DNA from 2 places in the Polaromonas aquatica genome. Region 1 is predicted to be linked to the other one. Evidence: predicted binding sites of a transcription regulator. Region 1 holds the regulator's gene; the other holds the start of a gene.
What was found. The regulator FNR, encoded in region 1, switches genes on or off when oxygen is low (the NO sensors DNR and NnrR bind a similar motif). The targets are predictions, from matches to a motif close to TTGATNNNNATCAA.
Positions count from the first base shown of each region.

Region 2: a site for FNR is predicted at 5,122-5,135, ahead of ACFQND_RS06930 (universal stress protein). Genes of this name have one in related genera too.

Region 1 is NZ_JBHSRS010000013.1:14,820-21,985, forward strand. Features, by position in the region: gene ccoN (cytochrome-c oxidase, cbb3-type subunit I) at 1-54, shown strand, start outside; gene ccoO (cytochrome-c oxidase, cbb3-type subunit II) at 70-675, shown strand; gene ACFQND_RS04205 (cbb3-type cytochrome oxidase subunit 3) at 689-826, shown strand; gene ccoP (cytochrome-c oxidase, cbb3-type subunit III) at 838-1,788, shown strand; gene ccoG (cytochrome c oxidase accessory protein CcoG) at 1,860-3,287, shown strand; gene ACFQND_RS04220 (FixH family protein) at 3,323-3,616, shown strand; gene ACFQND_RS04225 (hypothetical protein) at 3,603-3,863, shown strand; gene fnr (fumarate/nitrate reduction transcriptional regulator Fnr) at 3,857-4,576, opposite strand; gene hemN (oxygen-independent coproporphyrinogen III oxidase) at 4,771-6,153, shown strand; gene ACFQND_RS04240 (sulfite exporter TauE/SafE family protein) at 6,153-6,842, shown strand; gene ACFQND_RS04245 (extracellular solute-binding protein) at 6,986-7,166, shown strand, end outside.
Region 2 is NZ_JBHSRS010000015.1:119,577-126,742, reverse strand. Features, by position in the region: gene ACFQND_RS06950 (ATP-binding protein) at 1-1,935, shown strand, start outside; gene ACFQND_RS06945 (Crp/Fnr family transcriptional regulator) at 1,966-2,682, opposite strand; gene ACFQND_RS06940 (ornithine carbamoyltransferase) at 2,966-3,478, shown strand; gene ACFQND_RS06935 (exopolysaccharide biosynthesis protein) at 3,591-4,187, opposite strand; gene ACFQND_RS06930 (universal stress protein) at 4,238-5,059, opposite strand; gene ACFQND_RS06925 (hypothetical protein) at 5,556-5,927, shown strand; partial or broken gene ACFQND_RS06920 (zinc-dependent alcohol dehydrogenase) at 5,938-6,970, shown strand.

The sequences.
Region 1 (7,166 bases):
CGGGCCGGAAAACCGGCTGAAACCGCCATCCCTGCCGCTTTGGCGCATGCCTGAAAGAAGAAGTCCGTCATGTCTTTCTCACACGAAAAAGTTGAAACCAACAACCTGCTGATGATTGTCCTGATCCTGTTTGTGGTGGCCGTAGGCGGCATGGTGGAGATCGTTCCGCTGTTCTTCCAGAAGTCCACGACGCAGCCGATCAAGGGCGTGGTGCCTGATTCGCCTCTGAGGCTCGCGGGCCGCGATATTTATGTGCGTGAGGGCTGCTACAACTGCCACTCGCAGATGATCCGGCCGCTGGTTGCGGAAACCCTGCGTTATGGCCACTATTCGGTGGCGGGCGAGTACGTCTACGACCGCCCGTTCCAGTGGGGCAGCAAGCGCACCGGCCCGGACCTGCACCGAGTGGGCGGAAAATACAGCGATGAATGGCAGCGCCTGCACCTGGTGAGTCCGCGCGACCTGGTTCCCGAGTCCATCATGCCGGCCTACCCATGGCTGGAAAAAACGCCAGCGGATGCGGGATCGATCCAGCAGCACATGCAGGCCTTGCGCGTGGCGGGTGTGCCCTATACCGATGCCGAAATCGCCGCAGCACCTGCACAGCTCAAGGACAAGACCGAGCTTGATGCGATGGTGGCTTACCTGCAGGGCCTGGGCCTCGCGCTCAAATAAGGGAGCTCATCAAATGGATATCAATGTACTGCGCAGCCTGGTGACCGTGGCTGCATTTGTTGTGTTCATCGGAATTCTGGTCTGGGCTTACCTCCCCTCCAGAAAAGAACAGTTTGAAGATGCGGCCCAACTGCCGTTCCGGTCTGAATAGGGGTTGTGGCGATGAGCGATTTCACGAACGGATTCTGGCCCTGGTATGTGGCGGCCATCAGCCTGGTGTCCATCCTGGCCTGTGCGTTGCTGCTGTGGCTTGCTGGCAAGGCGACCGTCAAGGTTCAAGCCGGCCAATCCAATGACAACACCACCGGCCACGTGTGGGACGGGGACTTGCGGGAATTGAACAACCCCCTGCCGCGCTGGTGGATGTGGCTGTTCATCCTGACCGTGGTGTTTGCGCTGGGCTACCTCGCCATCTTTCCGGGCCTGGGCAGCTTCAAGGGCTTGCTGAACTGGTCGGCGGACAGCGAACACAGCCAGGATGTCACGCAGTTTCGCGCGGAGGTTGCACCCCTGTATGCCGGGTTTTCCGCCCAGCCTGTCGAGGCGCTGGTAAAAGATGCACGCGCCCTGGCGGTGGGAGAGCGCCTGTTCATGAACAATTGTGCGCAGTGCCATGGCTCGGACGCCCGGGGCAGCAAGTCCTATCCCAACCTGACCAACGCAAATACGGCTTGGCTTGGCGAACGCAGCGCCGCACACATCGTGCAGACAGTGACCAATGGCCGCACCGGCGTGATGCCGCCCATGGCAGAGGCCGTAGGCGGGGAGGCCCAGATGAGCGAGTTGGCCAACTATGTTCTGTCGCTGTCCGGCAGTCCCCACAACGAAATCAAGGCATTCAGCGGCAAGGCCAGGTTTTCGGCCTGTGCTGCATGCCATGGTATCGACGGCAAGGGCAACAAGACCCTGGGCGCACCAAATCTGACGGATGACTACTGGCTACACGGCTGGGGGGAGGCCGCCATTGTCAACATGATCAAAAACGGCAAAACCAATGTCATGCCGGCTCAGGCGCCCAAGCTGACGGCTGACCAGATCCATGTGGTGGCGGCCTATGTGCTGAGCCTTTCCGGCAGCAGTTTCCCTGCACCTGCGGCCACCCCTAAACCCTGAAAATACAGCGTCGCGTGGCACCTCATTCAGACAGATTTTCCCCGGGACAGCCAGTCATTCCGATAGCGGCCGTGAGTAGCCGGGATGCGGCAGTCGCGGCAGATGACTCCTCCGGCATCGTGTCGCTGTACCAGTCAGAAAAGAAGATCTACGCAAAAGGCGTTTCGGGCTGGTTTAACCAATGGCGCTGGGCCATGGTCTGGGCCACGCAACTGGTGTTTTACGGCTTGCCCTGGCTGACTATCAACGATCGGCAGGCCATGCTGTTTGATCTGGGGGCGCGCCGGTTTTATATCTTCAACCTGGTGCTTTACCCGCAGGACCTGATTTACCTGACAGGCCTGCTGGTTATCAGCGCGCTGTCGCTCTTCCTGTTCACGGCGGTGGCGGGCCGGCTTTGGTGTGGCTACGCCTGCCCACAAACGGTTTATACCGAAATTTTCATGTGGGTGGAGCGCAGGATTGAAGGTGACAGGATAGCCCGGATGCGCCTGGATAAGGGCCCCTGGAGTATTGCCAAAATTTTCCGCAAGACTGCCAAGCATGCGGTCTGGATAACGATTGGCTTGTGGACGGGCTTTACGTTTGTCGGTTATTTCACGCCGATTCGCGAGCTGCTGGGCGCGGTTGGAAGCTGGGCTCTGGGGCCGTGGGAATTGTTCTGGGTGCTTTTCTACGGCTTTGCGACTTATGGCAATGCCGGCTGGATGCGCGAGCAGGTGTGCAAATACATGTGCCCTTATGCCCGCTTCCAGAGCGCGATGTTTGACCGCGACACGCTGATCGTTACCTACGACGGCGCGCGGGGCGAGCACCGGGGCTCACGTCGGCGCAGCGAAGCACTGGCCCAGTACCGCGCCAAAGGTCTGGGAGACTGCATTGACTGCGGCCTGTGCGTGCAGGTTTGCCCCACGGGCATAGACATTCGTGATGGCCTGCAATATGAATGCATCAGCTGCTCGGCCTGCATCGACGTGTGCGACAGTGTCATGGAAAAAATGAACTACCCGCGCGGGCTGATCCGCTACAGCACACAGAACGGCATGGACCAGAAACTGTCCCGTTCCGCGATGTTTCGCCGGGTGCGGCGGCCCCGGGTTCTTGTGTACACGGCGGTGCTGGTGGCCATCGGTACGGGGATGCTGTGGGCCTTGCTGGTTCGGCCTTCGTTCAAGGTGGACGTGGTGCGCGACCGTGGCGCGATGGCCCGCCAGGTGGGCCAGGGTCAGATTGAAAATGTTTACGGCCTGCAGATCATGAATGCAACCGAGCATGATCAGCAGTATGTGCTCAAGGTGGAGGGGATGGCGGGAGCCCGGATTGTGTCCGACGCGCAGGTGGTGGTCGACGCCGCCGGTGCGCGCTGGGTTCCGGTGCGGGTGCAGGTGCCGCCCGATGCCGTGGCTGCGGGCTCTCATCCCATTACCTTTGTGATTTCGAAGCAGGGCGCTTCGCAGGATGAAGTCGTCGAAAAATCGGTTTTCCTGGTACCGCGTTAAGGTGTTTTCCTAATATCCTTGTGGAGGACTTTTTCATGAACCCCGCCAGTAGAGACAGTGCAAACATGCTGCATTCGCCTGAAGTCCGCCCATGGTGGAAAGAGCCCTATGTCTGGATGGTGATTGCCGGGCCGCTGTCGGCGGTGCTGGCCTGTATCGTCACTGCGTTCTACATCATGCAGGGGCCGGACGCCGTTGTATCAGAGGACTCTTACCGTGAGGGGCTTGAGATCAGCCGGGAGGTGAATGCGGCAAAACCGCTGATGCAGCCGGCCCAGACGGGCCGCAACCACAGCGCAACCGGGGGAAAAAGCAATGAAAAACCATGACCAGCCTGAAGCCCAGGGTCTCAAACGCTGGGGACTCATCATCTGGCCGGCCTTTTTGGCGGCCTGCCTGCTTGAAGTGCTGGTTTTTTCGATGATTGACCCTGGCGAGATTCATTGGCCAGGCCTTGAGCTGCAGGCAAGCCGCAAGGGCGTTTATACGGTGGCTTTTTTTATGTTTTGGTTTATCGCTGTGATCAGCAATGGCCTGGTGTTATGGCTTGCCGAGCCTGACGCCATCAATCAATGACACTGGGGCACATTGACAATGCGCTTTAGCGCATCGGCGTCCAGGATGTGGATGTTGCGCTGCTTTACCGCAATCACGCCATCATCGGCAAATTTTGAAAACGTGCGGCTCACGGTTTCGAGTTTCATGCCCAGGTAGCTGCCGATTTCCTCGCGTGTCATGCGCAACACCAGTTCGGATTTCGAAAAACCACGTGCCTGCAGGCGCTGCACCAGGTTGAGCAGGAAGGCGGCCAGCCGCTCTTCGGCCCGCATGCTCCCGAGCAGCAGCATCACGCCGTGGTCCCGCACGATTTCCCGGCTCATGATCTTGTGCACGTGGTGCTGGAGGGCATTGACCTCCCTTGAGATTTCCTCAATGCGGTCGAAGGGCATCACGCACACCTCGGCGTCTTCAAGCGCCACGGCATCGCAGGTGTGCTGCTCGTTGACGATGCCATCCAGGCCGATGATTTCACCGGCCATCTGAAAGCCGGTGACCTGGTCCCGTCCGTCTTCAGTCGTGATGCCGGTTTTGAAGAAGCCGCTGCGAATGGCATACAGCGAGGTGAATTTTTCCCCCGTGTGGAAAAGTGCCGCGCCGCGCTTGACGGTCCGCCGGGTTGCCACCAGTTCGTCAACACGGATCAGCTCCTGGGTGTTTAGGCCAACAGGCATGCACAGTTCGCGCAGATTACAACTCGAACAGGCTACTTTGATGGTTTCTTTGAGCATTTGGGGGCAGTGTGAACAGTCCGGTTGGTGTTTAGGTCGTTTTTCCGTGAAAGAGGCGGCATCCGTCGCGAACGCAACGAATCCATGATGTAGATCAGATTATGCCGATGTGGGACTGCGGAGGGTTTGATACAGGTCAAGGCGAGGGCTGATATTTGGCGGCACAGTGTGCATTCTTCCAAGGAAATCAGTTCATGAGTGTTGTTTCGCCCGACCTGCTGCGCAGATTTGACCTGAACGGGCCGCGTTATACCTCCTATCCGACAGCGGACCGCTTTGTCGAGGCCTTTGCTGCGGATGACTATGCACAGGCGCTGTCGCAACGCCATGGCGGCGCCGCAGCCATGGCGTTGCCGCTGTCCCTGTACGTCCACATTCCGTTTTGCGAGTCCCTGTGTTACTACTGCGCATGCAACAAGATCATCACCAGGCATCACGGCAAGGCCGATGAATACCTGCGTTACCTGGGCCGCGAAATCGATTTGCAAGTGGCCCATGCAGGTATTGGTCAGGTCGTGAGCCAGCTGCATCTGGGTGGAGGCACGCCGACTTTCCTGAACGACATGCAGCTCAGGGCATTGATGGCCCTGTTGCGCCGCAGTTTTTCATTTACCCCGGGTGGTGAGTATTCGATTGAAATTGATCCGCGAACCGTCGATGAGGCCCGGCTTGCAGTGCTGGCCGAACTGGGGTTCAACCGGCTGAGCTTTGGCGTGCAGGATTTTGATCCGGCCGTACAGCGGGCAGTGCACCGTGTCCAGCCAGCGGAGCAGGTGTTCGGCCTGGTTGACGCTGCCCGTTCGAAAGGTTTTGAGTCCATCAATGTTGACCTGATTTATGGCCTGCCCATGCAGACGCCGGAATCATTTGACCGGACACTTGAGCAAGTGACGGCATTGCGGCCTGACCGGGTTGCGCTTTATGCCTATGCGCACCTGCCGGAACGTTTCAAGCCGCAGCGCCGCATTGCAACGGCTGAATTGCCCGATGCCTCCGCCAAGATGGCCATGTTTTCCCGTTCACTGGCGGCGTTTGACGCTGCCGGCTATGTTTATGTGGGCATGGATCATTTCGCCTTGCCCGGCGATGCGCTGGCTGTTGCCAAACGGCAGGGCCGCTTGCACCGAAATTTCCAGGGCTACAGTACCCAGCCCGACTGCGACCTGATTGCGCTGGGCGTTTCCGCCATAGGCCGCGTTGGTGCCACCTACAGCCAGAATGCCAAGACGCTGGAAGAGTATTACGACCATCTCGATCAGGGGCGCCTGCCGGTTGTTCGCGGCCTGGCCCTGTCGCGCGATGATCTGCTCAGGCGCGCCGTCATCATGGCATTGATGTGCCAGGGGCAACTGCAGTTTGAGTCCATTGAGCTGGCTTACCTGGTTGATTTCCGGAGTTACTTTGCGGCAGAGATGGAGGCGCTCGCAGCGCTTGCCGATCAGGGACTGGTTCGTTTGAGTGATTCCGGTATCGAGGTAAGTGCCCAGGGCTGGTTTTTTGTGCGCGCTGTCGCCATGGTGTTTGACCGCTATTTGCAGGCTGACCGCAACCGCGCCAGGTTTTCGAAAATCATTTGATGTCTGCGACCCTTCTAGCCACGGCCTTGCTGATGGGGCTTGCCGGAGGGCCTCACTGCGTGGTGATGTGCGGTGCGGCTTGCGCGGGTATGGGACGTGCTGGCGGTGGGGCCAGCACACTGGCCATCTGGGGTTTTCAGGCGGGCAGGGTTGTGGGGTATTCCACCCTGGGCGGCCTGGCTGCTGCATCAATGCAGGGGCTGGGCTGGCTCAGCATTCATTCCGCGGCCCTCAGGCCCGTCTGGACGCTTTTTCATGTGGCTGCGGCCCTGCTGGGGCTGATGCTGCTCTGGCGGGCGCGCCAGCCTGCGTGGCTTGAGGATTCTGCGCGCGCGGTCTGGGGCCGGGTGCGTTCCATTGCGGGCGGCCAAACCGGAAGGGCTGGGCTTGGTGCGCCGATCCTGCTGGGTGCATTGTGGTCCTTGCTGCCTTGTGGTTTGCTCTACTCGGCCTTGCTGGTGGCTGCGCTGGGCAGCAGCATGCAGGAAGGCGCTGCCGTCATGGCACTGTTTGCCCTGGGCAGCGGTGTTTCCCTGATGGCCGGGCCATGGCTGTGGCTTCGGCTGCGCGGGCAGGGTTCGGGGCAGTGGGCCATCCGGCTGGCCGGCCTGGCGCTGTTCGTGACCTCCCTGGGCGCGCTGTGGATGGGCCTGGTGAACAACACGGCACCCTGGTGTCTGACGCCTTAGAGATGCACCAATCGCGTGCGGCGACACAGCAGGACGTGGCCGCAAGAAGGCCAGAAATAGCTCTTACAATCCGTTTTCCCGGGTGAAGTACAAAGCCCCGGGCGTCTGTTTTCTGACATTCTTCACGGATTTAAAAAGACATTATGAAAAAGCAGTTGTGGTGTTTTGCGTTCTCGGCCATCGCATTGGTAGCTTGCGGCAAGAAGGATGAAGCACCCGCAGCTGCGGCGCCGGCGACGGCCGGCAGTGCACCTGCCGTAGTCGCCAACGCCGAAGATAAAGTTCTCAATATCTACAACTGGCCCGACTACATCGCCAAAGACA
Region 2 (7,166 bases), on a different contig from region 1:
ATGGGGGAACTGATCGGCATGAGCGTGGACACGCTGGTGCCCGACACGAACCGTCCTCGCCATGCGGCCTACCGGGAAGCCTATGGTCATGCGCCTGTCCCGCGCCCCATGGGTACGCATATGGAGCTGACGGCCAAGCGTAAGGATGGCTGCGAGGTCATGGTAGAGATAGCCCTCAGTCCGTTGCAGATACATGCACTGCCCTTTGTTGTGGCGGCCATCCGTGGCATCGGGGCGTACCCACGCGTCAAAGAAGCGATACAACGCGCGCGTTACAGTGAGCACTTGGCACAGTTCGGACATCTTGCGGTCGATATGCGAAACACGCAGATACTACTTGACCAGGCGCCCGTGATTGCCGCGGCAGCACTCCAGGTAGAGACTGCCATGGTGTTGCTACTCGAGCCAAATCGGGCGGAATTTCGTGTCGCCAGCGGAGCAGGTCTGGTACGGGGCGAGGAGGTCGGTGCCTACATCTCCAGCAACCCCAGCACATCCCCCGGCTTCCTCCTGCGCCAAGGTCAGCCGGTCATCATCACGGATTACCGCACCGAGCGCCGCTTCACCGTACCCAAGGCCTACCTTGACGCAGGCCTCGTCAGCGCGATGGCGGTGCCGCTGCTTGATCGCGGGCGCGTCATTGGAACCCTTGCCGTGCGATCACGCGACCCGAAGCGCTTCGGCGATGAGGAACTGCGCTTTCTGGGTTCCCTGGCCAGCCTGCTTTCAACCAGCCTTCAGCGGGCACAGACAGAGGAAGCCCTCATCCATGCTCAGCGATTGGAGAGCGTGGGTAAACTGACTGGAGGTATTGCGCATGATTTCAATAATCTGCTGACCGTCATCCAGGGCAACTTGCAGGTACTGGAGGAGCTCGGCACCATCGCAAAGGACCGCACTGCAGCCCAAATGGTCAACGCAGCGGCGCGCGCCAGTCGGCGCGCTGCCGAGCTGACGAGCAAGCTACTCGCATTTGCGCGCCGGCAAGTGCTGCAACCCACCGCAGTGGACGTGGATACCCTGCTGCTATCGATGGCCGAGATGTTGCGGCGTACACTCGACCAACGCATACGCATCGAGGTGGTTACACCGCCCTGCTGCCCCGCGATACAGGTAGACCCCGGTCAACTTGAATCGGCGCTACTTAATATAGCCATCAATGCGCGCGATGCCATGCCTGAGGGCGGAACGCTCAGCTTCAGCGCGGAGGTTCATGACACGCTGCCCACATGGGCTCGCCAACAATTGGACGAGCCGGATGCGCATGGCGAGTGTTTTGTTGCCATCAGGGTCACCGATACGGGTACAGGCATGTCGAACGAAGTCAAGGAACGCGCCTTTGAGCCGTTCTTTACGACAAAAGACATGGGGCGCGGTACGGGTCTGGGCCTGAGTACCGTGTATGGATTCGTAAAACAGTCAAAGGGCGTGGTGACCATTGACAGCGAACCCGGTGCCGGAACAGCCGTGACACTTTACCTCCCGAGCACGTGGAAGAGTGGTGCATCGGTTGACCCGGATGTCCGGGAGTTCTGCCAACAGGCTGTGCCTCGTGGCTTGAGGGTGCTGCTGGTGGAGGACGATCCCGAGGTCAGCAAGATTACACAGGCGTTTCTCGGCCTGCTGGATTGCAAAGTGACCACCGCGGTGAACTGTGAGCGAGCCCTGAGCGCGTTGGGGTCCAGCGCACCGTTCGATTTGCTACTTACCGATATTGCGTTAGGCCCGGGCATGCGTGGTACTGAACTCGCAGCTCATGTTCAACACCGTTTTCCTGGCATCGCCATTCTTCTGATGTCGGGCTTCTCCTCTGAGTTGCTGGACTCCGCCCGCGACACACCTTCGGCCTGGGAACTGTTGCTCAAGCCCTTTAATCGCGCCGAACTTGCGCAGGCGATAGAGAGCATATGGATCAGGCGTAAAACCGGAGGCTGAGTGTTCATAAAACATCTGCCAAGGCGATATTCAATGTACCAGTAATGGCTTTGATGTGGGCACTGGCGCGATGCAGCGTTGAACAAATGCCGACAAGGCATCAGCGTCGGGAATCCGCACTTCGCGACGTCCTTTCCGGGCGAAGGCGATGATCTTGTCGCGCGCCAGCCTGGTAAGCGCACGACTCACCGATTCCAGAGTCATGCCCAGGTAATTGCCAATCTCTGCGCGCGTCATGCAAAGCGTGATCTCGTCCGTGCGCATGCCGCGCTCTGTCAGCGACTCCACCCAGTGACGCAAAAACTCGGCAACACGGGCGTCGGCCGGCAGTGTACAAACGGACATCAGCGAGTCCCGGTCATGGGCGATTTCGCGACTCATTGCCTCATGCAATACGGCCAGCAGCATGGGCTGGACGGCGCAGGCGCAAAGCAGCTCATCGTAGCGGAACCCCCAGACCTCGCCGGTCTCCATCGCAACTGCGTCGCAGACGTAATGACCATCAGCTATGCCATCGAAACCAAGCCAGTCGCCGCGAAATTTGAGGCTGACAACCTGCTCGCGCCCATCAGCGGAGAGATTCACAATCTTGAAGAACCCGGAGTTCAGAATGTAGAGATGGCCAAATCGCTCGCCGGCCTGGTAGATCACATCGCCTGCATGAACCATCCGGCGTTGCGGGGCAACTTGCCCGCTTAACCGGGCCATCATGTCGGAGATTTTTTGACCCGGCTTTTGCCTGGGCATGCAGGGCATTGCATGGGGGGCACTGGTTGCGCGGGTAGAAGCAGCCGTTGCGAAGGACTTCAACGGGGCGGGAATGGCAGCAACAGAAACAAGCATCTCAAACTCCTGTGTGGGTGATATGAAGTGACAAAGCCCATGCTAGGGGGCGCCGGGCAAGACCATAACAATGGTGCGCATCACTCGGTAACACTGTGTCAATGCTTTGTGTCAGATGTGGCTTGACAGGTCACGTATTTGATTCATGTCAAGGGAACTGCGGCTGCTCTTATTAAGCTGACGCATCGTGAATGCACAACTTCTCAACATTGGCTGCGACGGTTTCCGGGGGCTGCCGCCTGAATACACGAGCAAGGTCTTCTCCAATGCGCGCGTACTGCAGCGCTATGCCTTAACCGGTTTGGCGCCGCCTTTGCTACGAGGTCAGAATTTCGCGCTGCTTTATACGTCGGAGACTGACGCGCCACAAGCACTATTTCAGCTCGCGGTCACCGAACTGGGGGCACAAGTCGCACACGTACACCTGGACCTGTCTGACCTTGCCGTCCCGCAAGATGTTCAGAAAATCGCATACATGCTTGGCCGGCTATACGACGCGGTGGAATGCCTTGGATTGCCTTCCGATTACGTTCGGCAACTGGCCTACGGGGCCGATGTACCTGTCTTCGACGGTCTTTCATCGCCAATGCACCCAACGGCCGGAATCGCAGCCTGTCTCGGAGACGACAACCCGGAAGCCGACAAACGGCGCTTTGTGCTGCAGGCTGTCCTGTTGCATGCAATGGACATGGAGTTGTAAAAACCATGCCTTGTATAGACGCCTGGCGATGGATCCCGATATGGTGGCTTGGCTATATGGAACTGCTCCCCCATGCGGATAAATAAGACCCAGGTCTGGCTCCTTCTGATGCCTAGAAACGCCAGGACAACAGAATCTGGTGACCGATACGCCAGGAGAAAATCACGACACCTGCTGCCAGTCCAAGCGAGGCGAATCCAGTGATGAAACCCAGTATCGAAAAAAGGCCATCCTTATATAAGTTACCGAGTGAAAGCAGCACCAATGCGATGCCGCAAGGTACATTCACCAACGGCAAAGGCAATACCAGCACCGCGGAAAGCAATATACCCAGAAAACCTGCCACCCGTATGGCACCGCAGCCCACATACCTTCCCAGTCGTGGGATGCAGATCCTGTCGATTCGTGTCGACAGCGTCTTCAGACGCAAGACAAGCGTGGCGAAATCCTTTCTTGATAGAGATTGTCTGGCCAGCCAGGCTGGCATCCAGGGCGACTGACATAGAGCCATCTGCATGGTCAGGAATAGCAGGGGCAAACAAAGGATTGTTGACGTGCCAGGAAGAGTAGGAACGCTGTTGGGCAAGGCAAAAAAGAGAATCAGCATCTTCAGGCTACCATCGCCCAAGGCGTGGACCATATCTGCAATCGTGATGCGCCGCTTGGAATGGTCCAAAGCCAGTTGAACCAGGGAGTCCAGCTCAATCACTGGTAAAGGAGGTTTTTACCTTCAACGCATGCTGTACGGAAGGACTGCGCTCAGTGCGACATCAGCACCGGTAGCGTCATGGATTGCAAGATGGTGTGCGTCGCGCCGCCCCAAACCCATTCGCGCGCCCGGCTATGGCCATAGCAACCCATGACAAGAAGATCCGACCCCAGGTCCGCGGCCATCGACAGCAGATTGCTGCCGGCATCACCCTGCTCTGGGCCGCCCGGATGCAGCGTTGCGGATATGCCCTGCACTTCGAGGTAGCCGTGCAGCGCATGAAGGGACTCACGAGCCGACTCACCGTAGCAAACGACATGTACATGGTTTGCATTTCGCAACCAGGGCAATGCTGCCGACACTGCGCGGGCCGCTTCTCGCGTCTCCTTCCATGCGACCAGCACCGTACGCCCGATGGGCGCGATCGCTCCGGCATAGGGCAGTATCAGCGCAGGCCGCCCGCTATCGACGAGCAAACTCGGCAAGAAGTCGGCCGGCAGCTCGCCGGCAGCCGGATCATCCGGGTCGCGCTGACCCAGAATCATCAAATCAGCATACAGCGCACGGCGAACGAAGCCCCAGGGTGCGTCGGCCAAAGGCTCGGCCCATGTGAGGCGCGGTGACCCGGCGCCAGCAGCCACAAAGGTTGCAAACGCCTTGTCACGGCATTCCTTGTCCAGTTCCTGCATGATCGATATGGCTTGAGCAGCGCCCTCCAGAGCAAAGGGGTAACGCATCAGCGCAGACATCGTGCAAGACATGCAGATGACTTGTGCGTCGAAGTCATCAGCGAGCCAACAGGCGGCCTTGACGCGCTCTGCAGCGCGTACAGAACCGTCGAGATGTAGCAATATTGACTTTGGCGTCTGCATAAAAAGTCCTTAAGGCATGGAAATGGTATGGATGACCTTACGCCTGTGCGGACCTTCCAGCTTTGCGCTGCATCAATCGCCGACGATGTCGATTGGGCGCACAGAGACAGCGCAGTTATTTGATCTTGCGCAAGCGACCACCATCGATATACCTCTAGCCTTGTACCTATCAGGCCGCTGGCAAGGAAGAAAAATGCCGCATACCACCATGAAGCTTCGATTCGCAGTCATCTTTTTTTCCGCTAGCCGTGGTGCTTGGTAACGCGGGCGCATCAATACGCGAAAGCACAGGCATTGAGCATATCGGCATGATGCGGGCGAAACCAGAACAGTTAGTGCACCATGGCGTAAGTGCCGCTGGGGAGAATGCCGGGATCAGTCGGGGTCAAGGCAAGCCAGACGGAATTTTCAGGGCTGAATTGCGGTGGCGCGCCGGAGAAAGCATGGCTCGCCTGGCCAGGACTGACGATGTTGTAAACGAACAAGTCAGCCCAAGATGAATCTACAACCCCTGGTAGATGCACCGGGTGAACGTGTCCGCACGCCCTTCTCGCTCGCCTTGTCAGACGGCAGCCTCTTTCGCAGCGGAGAAGGCAAACCGGCCTTCCACGTGGTCGTTCGTTCCGATGCCGCTTTTCTCCGCTGTGTGACACGTGAGCATATAGGCCTTATCAGCGCCTATTTCGATCAGGAAATCGACATAGTAGGCGATCTCGGTGCCGCTCTCGCTGAAGGAATGACTGCCGGCCTCGATCAGCATCTCAATGCGCTGAATCATGTGGAGAACGAACTGCACGAATTGCGTTTTTCCAATTGTAGTCGCGAGCATGCCAAGGCCAACGCATGCTCATTTCTACCCAATTTTTGAGGAGCCCGCCATGCGTATGATGAAAGCTGCCGTCGTCCATGCCTTTGGACAGCCCTTGCAGATCGAGGAAGTGCCGGTACCCGAGGTGCCGCCAGGCCAGGTGCTCGTCAAGGTGGTCGCCTCTGGCGTTTGCCACACCGACCTGCATGCCACCGAGGGCGACTGGCCGGTCAAGCCCGCTCTCCCCTTCATTCCTGGCCATGAAGGTGTCGGGCATGTTGCCGCCGTAGGCGCGGGTGTCAAATACGTCAAGGAAGGTGACCGTGTCGGCGTGCCCTGGCTGCATACGGCCTGCGGTTACTGTGAACACTGCCTCACTGGATGGGAAACACTGTGCGACGCACAACAGATGATCGGCTACACCGTCAACGGCGCCTATGCCGAGTATGTGCTGGCCGATCCAGGCTACGTCGGGCATCTGCCGGCCAACATCGGATTCACCGACATCGCCCCCAGTCCTGTGTGCAGACGTGACGGTCTACAAGGGGCTTAAGGTTCTGGACTGCAAACCCGGCGACTGGGTGGCAATCTCCGGAATCGGCGGGCTTGGGCATTTCGCCGTGCAGTACGCCAAGGCCATGGGTTTTCATGTCGTCGCCGTGGATATCGACGACAACAAGCTATAACTGGCGACCAGTCTGGGCGCCGACATGGTCATCAACGCAGTCCGGCAAGATCCGGCCAAGGAACTGCAACACACGTTGCGAGGTGCTCACGGCGTACTGGTGACAGCCGTCTCGCGCTCTGCCTTCTCGCAAGCGCTGGGCATGTTGCACAAACGCGGCACCATGTCGCTGGTAGGCCTGCCGCCAGGCGACTTCGCGATGCCGATCTTCGATGTGGTACTGAATGCGAAGACGGTACGCGGCTCAATCGTGGGCACGAGAAAAGACCTGCAGGAGGCGCTCGAGTTCGCTGGCGAAGGCAGGATTCGTACGGTACGCAGCGAAGACAGGCTGGACAACATCAATGCAGTTTTCGATCGAATTCGTCATGGTGACATCGAGGGGCGCGTTGTCATGCGAATCGCAGAAGACGCATGAACCAATTCAAGTGACATCTTGTGTCCTCAATCGGAATATCCAGACGTATTCATAGATGTGCTTGATCACCCGGCGTTGATTTTTTCAGGACTGAACACAAAAAGCAGCCCAAAAATTCACGACGCCGTCCATTTCAGCGCACCCATGGCTTGATACACCTCAACACGGCACCGTTTGGAACGGGCAATACTGTCAG